3 regions of the Exiguobacterium oxidotolerans JCM 12280 genome follow, and region 3 is predicted to be linked to each of the others. Evidence: riboswitches for the same ligand, from Rfam matches in the RefSeq annotation. Region 3 holds a riboswitch; each other region holds the start of a gene.
What was found. A riboswitch is a leader RNA that binds a small molecule or an ion and turns the genes downstream of it on or off. The one in region 3 is predicted to bind S-adenosylmethionine.
Positions count from the first base shown of each region.

Region 1: linked by a shared signal. The riboswitch ahead of metK (methionine adenosyltransferase) and the one ahead of P403_RS0105425 (methionine ABC transporter ATP-binding protein) in region 3 are both predicted to bind S-adenosylmethionine.
Region 2: linked by a shared signal. The riboswitch ahead of P403_RS0107495 (LLM class flavin-dependent oxidoreductase) and the one ahead of P403_RS0105425 (methionine ABC transporter ATP-binding protein) in region 3 are both predicted to bind S-adenosylmethionine.

Region 1 is NZ_JNIS01000001.1:812,462-814,729, reverse strand. It holds gene pckA (phosphoenolpyruvate carboxykinase (ATP)) at 1-845, opposite strand, end outside; SAM riboswitch class I at 1,078-1,204, shown strand; gene metK (methionine adenosyltransferase) at 1,333-2,268, shown strand, end outside.
Region 2 is NZ_JNIS01000001.1:1,473,756-1,476,023, forward strand. It holds gene P403_RS0107490 (ATP-grasp domain-containing protein) at 1-231, opposite strand, end outside; gene P403_RS0107495 (LLM class flavin-dependent oxidoreductase) at 228-1,286, opposite strand; SAM riboswitch class I at 1,359-1,463, opposite strand; gene P403_RS0107500 (DUF975 family protein) at 1,655-2,268, opposite strand, start outside.
Region 3 is NZ_JNIS01000001.1:1,060,734-1,063,001, forward strand. It holds gene P403_RS0105420 (aminotransferase class I/II-fold pyridoxal phosphate-dependent enzyme) at 1-843, shown strand, start outside; SAM riboswitch class I at 906-1,012, shown strand; gene P403_RS0105425 (methionine ABC transporter ATP-binding protein) at 1,096-2,109, shown strand; gene P403_RS0105430 (methionine ABC transporter permease) at 2,099-2,268, shown strand, end outside.

The sequences.
Region 1 (2,268 bases), 250 kb from region 3:
AAGATTTGTGGTTCTTTTTCGCGCGATAAGTTGACCGTTTTTGCGTAACAGCCCCCTTCGATATTGAAGACGCCGTCGTTGGACCACCCGTGCTCATCGTCACCAATCAATTGACGACTGTCGTCAGCAGACAGTGTGGTCTTACCAGTACCGGATAATCCGAAGAATAAGGCGACGTCACCCTCATGTCCGACGTTAGCCGAGCAATGCATCGATAAGACGTCTCGTTGAGGTAAAAGGTAGTTCATGACAGAGAAAATCGATTTTTTGATTTCGCCCGCATATTCCGTTCCACCGATTAAGACAATCCGATGTTCGAATGACATGGCGATGAACGTTTCGGAATTCGTTCCATCGACTTTCGGATCTGCTTTGAAGTGAGGCGCATAAATAACCGTGAAAGGCTCAAAAGCAGCTTCTGTCGGATATTCACGCAAAAACAGTTGTTTTGCAAACAAATTATGCCAAGCATATTGTGTCACGATCCGAACCGGAAGGGTAAAATGAGTGTCTGCACCAGCAGCAGCTTCTGTGTAGTAGAGCTGATCTGCTTCATTCATGTAGCGAAGAACTTTTTGTAACAGTTGCTCGAAGTTGTCTGCTTCCATCGGTTGATTGACATGACCCCAATCGATATGTGACTCGCATGACTGATCGCGAACAATGAACTTGTCTTTAGGTGAACGACCTGTAAATTTCCCCGTTTCTACAGACAGAGCGCCATTTTCAGCAAGAACCCCTTCTTCGTTATGAATTGCATGTTCGACTAGCTCAGCAACAGATAGTTGTTTGAACACATGCTCCTTCTTGAGTAGCTCTTCGATATTCAGGACCGTCATCGGCATCCTGACCCCACCTTTCCCCTACGTTGGTTTAGCTCTGGCATTTAGTATGACACATTTATTATATATGACATACTAAAGGATGAGCAATCCTTTTTTAGCGCTGATTTCTATTTTTCTGGAAACGCTTTCAGCATTAACAGTTTAACATCTCTTCCGAAAAGTTTCGACTAGAAATTAAAACGTAGCTTGACAGAGTGGTCACAACTTTATATCATGTAATTCGTAACGGATACTCTTATTCTGAGCAGGTGGAGGGAACAAGGCCCGAAGAAACCCGGCAACCGTCCTACATTAAGAATTCTATTAATGAAGGAAAAGGTGCTCTCCTGAAGCGAAGTAAACACTTCGAACGATAAGAGGGTAAAGGAAGAACGCACAACCTTTCCCTGACCATTTTTTGGACATGGAGAGGTTTTTTTCATTTTACCGTCCCACTCAACTAGGGGAAATGAGTACACCGTCAAATTCTTTTTTGGGAGGGTCAAACATGACAAACCTTAATCGCCGGCTATTTACGTCGGAGTCAGTTACTGAAGGTCACCCGGATAAAATCTGTGACCAAATCTCAGATTCTATCTTAGATGCAATCCTCGCAGCCGATCCGAATGCTCGTGTCGCTGCTGAAACATCTGTCACGACAGGACTCGTCCTCGTCGCAGGTGAAATCACGACATCGACTTATGTCGATATCCCGAAAGTCGTTCGCGAAACAATTCGTGAGATTGGCTATACACGCGCTAAATATGGTTTCGATGCAGACACTTGTGCTGTATTGACTTCAATCGATGAGCAATCAGCAGATATCGCTCTCGGTGTTGACCAAGCGCTTGAAGCACGCGAAGGTAGCATGTCAGATGAAGAAATCGATGCAATCGGTGCAGGGGACCAAGGTCTCATGTTCGGTTATGCAACGAAAGAAACGCCTGAATTGATGCCACTTCCGATTTCACTTTCACACAAACTTGCTCGTCGTCTCGCAGAAGTCCGTAAAACTGGACAACTTGACTACCTCCGTCCGGATGGTAAGACGCAAGTAACTGTAGAATACAATGAGAATAACGAACCGGTTCGTGTCGATACAATCGTCATCTCAACACAACATGCAGAAGAAGTGACGCTTGAGCAAATCCAAGCAGACCTGAAAGAGCATGTCATCGTACCTGTGATTCCATCAGAATACATCGATGCGGAAACAAAGTTCTTCATTAACCCGACAGGTCGCTTCGTCATCGGTGGACCACAAGGTGATGCAGGATTAACTGGACGTAAAATCATCGTTGATACGTATGGTGGCTATGCACGTCATGGCGGCGGCGCATTCTCTGGTAAAGATCCAACAAAAGTTGACCGTTCTGCAGCATATGCAGCACGTTACGTCGCGAAAAACCTCGTAGCTGCTGGTCTTGCAGATAAAGCAGAAGTT
Region 2 (2,268 bases), 410 kb from region 3:
TTCGAGCCAAGCGAGGACCCCTTCCGTCAATTCTGGTGCATAGCGGTGCCCCCGTGTATGGGACGAGGCACTCATCCGGCTGTAAAAAACGCCCTCTGGTGGTGTTTCATCAAGTGGAACGATGCCTTCGTTGAGGTGCCACTGTTCATACGGTAAGTTGAGTTCCTCGAGTCGCTTGATTAAATGATCCGTCCATTCCTGATTTTCGTGTAAAATATGAATTTTCGTCATTTTAGTTGACCTACCTTTCGTTTCGCTTCGACACGTGGCATGACCTCGCGGGCAAAGCGTTCCATTTCTTCGAGTTGGGGAGAAAATTGAAGCAAGAGCAATGTCACGCCGACCGCTTCAAATTCAAGAATCCGTTCTGCGATTTGATCCGGCGTCCCAATCAGGTTCGGACGCAAGCCACGGTTTGAGACGGAATAGTCATTTCGTTTGACCTGTTGTTCGAGTTGCGATTTACTGACGAAGTCGTCATACCCGGCGTATCCGGCACCGTCTTCTTTCACGTCCGTAATCCGGCGCCATTCTTCGAGCGCTGCTGCTTCCGTCTCGCGACAGATGATATAAGCCGCCAGTCCGAAACTCGCAAGCGGCTGCTTCCCGGTCGCCGCGCGGCGGGTTTTCATATCCGTAATCTTCGTCGCGACTTCATCGACTGTTCCTCCGTGCATGACATAGGCATCACAGTGATTGACGATTGTCTGTTTCCCCGTCTCGCTCTCACCACCGGCGTACAGCTTGATACCGGGACGCTGAACGGGTTTCGGGTGAAGCTCTGCCCGTTCCAGCTGATAGTAGTCCCCGTCAAAACTGTAGGGTGATGCGTCCGCCCATAATCCTTTCATGACCGTCACGAATTCTTCCGTTCGGGCATACCGTTCGTCATGGGCTGTAAAAATCCCATTGTACTGACGGGCTTCTTCCTCCCACCAGGCCGAAACGACGTTGAGCGTGAACCGTCCATTACTCAATTGATCAATGTTTGCCGCCATCTTTGCTGTTGTTGCCGGATTATGAAAACCGGGTCGGACGGCTGTCATGATTTCCAACCGTTCCGTTGTTGCCGCGATGGCTGCTGCTGTCGTCCACGCCTCAAGACTCGGTTCGGCTATTCCTTTGATGTCGTTTAAATTCAATTCTGCAATCAATGTCGTCGAAAAGCCAATCCGTTCTGCCGTCTGTGCGACGTGTTTCGCATAATCGAATGTCGCCGGCATTTGTTCATCCTCGACGTTCCGTAACCAACCTCCGAAGATTGGTAGCCAAAATCCGTATTCCATCCCCCGTGCCCCCTTTTTGCATAAAAAATCGCTCTTTTCGTTTAGAAAAGAGCGACGAATGTCTACTGTCGGCTCTTATCTTCAAAGGAATGAATTCCTTTTGGAAGTAGCACCTTCCGCTCATGCGGGGTTGCTGAAGTGTCGTCGGGCCAGTCCCTCGACTTCTCGTGATAAGAATGATTGAAGTTAGCGTACATCTTTTAGCGGAGTAAAGCAACCTTTAAACCTTCTTTTCCTATCGGAATTAAAAAAACATTTGGAAAATCACTCTGTTTCTTGATACTTCTTTGTCTAGAATCTAAAAACAGGGATTGCACATCGGTTTAAGATGGCAATCCCTGCTTTATATGGTGCTGTTCAAAATCAATTCATTCTGGTGATACGAACGGTGGGTCATTGTGATTTGCATCCATCATGGCTGTCCGGTGACCAGTCGTCGAAACTTCTTCCCCACGCACGCGATCGTAGAACTTCGCGATTGTGACGCTGAAGTACGGGCCAATCCAGAGGAAACCGATTCCGAGCGTAATGATTCCGAGCAAGAACCAGCCGATGAACGAAAGGACAAGGAAAAATGCCTCTTTTTTATGGCCATCCATCATTTGGCGTGAACGTGTAATCGCATCGAGAATGCCGATTGACGGTTCGTCGCGCAAAATGTAGTACGTCAGCATGTACGAAAATGACTTGATGATTCCCGGAATGATGAACAGCAAGAACCAGAGCCCTAAGAAAATCGTCTGAACGATCGCAAGACCAACGGCTTTCAGAAACATTTTGTACGGCTCAAACAAGTCGGCGATTTTCGTCTCTTCGTCCCGGGCGACAGATAGTGCAAGCCATGACCAACCAATCGCAATTGGGAGCGTGACAATCGACAAGAGTAAGCCAATCAAGTCGATGAACTCGAAATCGTTACCTGATGATGCGGCTCCATTTGGAACACCTTGAATGATCAGAAACAATAGCATCATTAATGCCA
Region 3 (2,268 bases):
GTCAATCCCGGTGAAGGGGTCATCGTCCCGGATCCCGGTTACCCGGATTACTTATCGGGCGCAGCACTTGCCGGTGCGTATCCGATCACGCTGCCACTTCTCGCTGAAAATAGCTTTTTGCCTGACTATAACTTACTCGATTCGCTTGACGTCGAACGAGCCCGGATGTTGTTCCTCAACTACCCAAGCAATCCGACCGGTGCGACAGCGACAGCGGAAGCCTTTGAACAGACGGTCGCGTTCGCTGATGCACATGACATTTGCGTCGTCCATGACTTAGCGTACGGCGGGATCAGTTTCGATGGTCCGACGCGGAGTTTCCTCCAAACGGAAGGCGCTAAGAATGTCGGGATTGAGTTATTTTCACTCTCTAAACGGTTCAACATGTCCGGCTTCCGGATTGCCTTTGCAATCGGTAATCCGTCCGTCATCGCGAGCATCGAAACATACCAGGAACACCTTTACGTCAGTGCCTTCACACCGATCCAGCATGCAGCGACGGTCGCACTTTCAAGCGATCAGACATGTGTCCGTGAACTGAGCGCCTTGTATGAGACGCGACGTGATGCGTTGTTCGGTGCATTAAACGAAATCGGCTGGGCAGGACCGGTTCCGGGTGGTTCGTTTTTCGTCTGGCTGCCGGTCCCGTCCGGCTTCACGTCCCAAAGCTTCACCGATCACCTGCTCGACGAAGCGCACGTCGCCGTGACACCGGGTCACTTCTTCGGTACGTATGGTGAAGGTTACGTCCGGATCAGTTTGATTGCCGATGTCGACCGGCTCGTCGAGGCTGTCAAACGAATCGGGACCCTACAGCTCTTCCAAACCGCCGTTGCCGAATAATTCTGAAAAAACGTTTGACAGATGGGAATCATTTCCGTTAAAGTAAATCCCAACAGCATAGCTACTTATCGAGAGCGACCGAGGGATTAGGCCCAACGACGTCCGGCAACCACCAGTAATGGAACGGTGCCACATCCTACAGAACTTCTTTTGTTCTGAGAGATAAGTTACGAAACTCTACACTTCGTCGCTTTTTTCTGGTTGCTCTCTAACTGGAAAAAAGCGATTTTTTTGTATAGGGAGGGAAACATCATGATTGAGTTCGCGCAGATCACAAAACAATTTGTCCGTGACCGCACACCGATTTTTGCGTTAAACGATGTCAACTTAACGATCGAACAAGGTGAAATCTTCGGCATCATCGGTGAATCCGGGGCTGGAAAAAGTACACTCTTACGGTTGATTAACGGACTTGAGACACCGACGAGCGGTACGGTCATCGTAGACGGAACGAACCTATCACGTGTCTCGAAAACATCTCTCCGGAAGCTCCGCCTCCGGGTCGGCATGATCTTTCAACATTTCCAACTGATCCAGTCCCGCACCGTTGCTGATAATATCGCGTTCGCCTTAAAGGCAGCCGGTGTCAAGAGAGCGGAGTTCCCGAAACGGATCCAGGAATTGACGGCACTCGTCGGACTCGAAGGATTCGAGACGAACTATCCGAGCCAACTCAGTGGTGGACAAAAACAACGCGTCGGCATCGCACGAGCGCTCGCCAACAATCCGAGCGTCTTACTCTGTGACGAAGCGACATCAGCGCTCGATCCCGTGACGACACTCCAGATTCTCGATTTACTGAAAGATTTAAACGCCCGACTCGGTTTGACGATCATCCTCATCACCCACGAAATCGACGTCGTTAAACAAATTTGTCACCGCGTTGCCGTCATGGCGCACGGGGAAGTCGTCGAAGTTGCTTCGACTTACGCTATATTTAGTCAAGCCGAGCATCCGGTCACAAAACATTACGTCGATACGGCACTTCAAATCGAGTTACCGGAACGGATTTTACGGGCGGCCCCCGGCAAAATCATTCGACTTCAGTTCACGGGTGAAAAAACAGGTGAGAGTACCTTATCTGAAGCCATCAAACAATTCGATATCGCAGTCAGCATCCTGCATGGGAAGGTCGACTACATCCAGGACGTTGCGTTTGGCGTCTTAATCGTCAGTTTGACGGGACCGACGCTGCACGTGAATCGTGCCTTAACCTGGCTCGAGGGACAGTTACATGCAATCGAGGTGATTCAAGATGTCGCTTGACCGGTTTACGACAATGCTCCCTGACTTAACGAAAGCGCTCGGAGAGACGGCCTTCATGGTCGGTATTTCACTCACATTCGCCATTATCATCGGGATTCCGCTCGGGATCTTATTATTCATTACCGACCGCGGTCTCTTTTTCCAAAACATCATCATTCG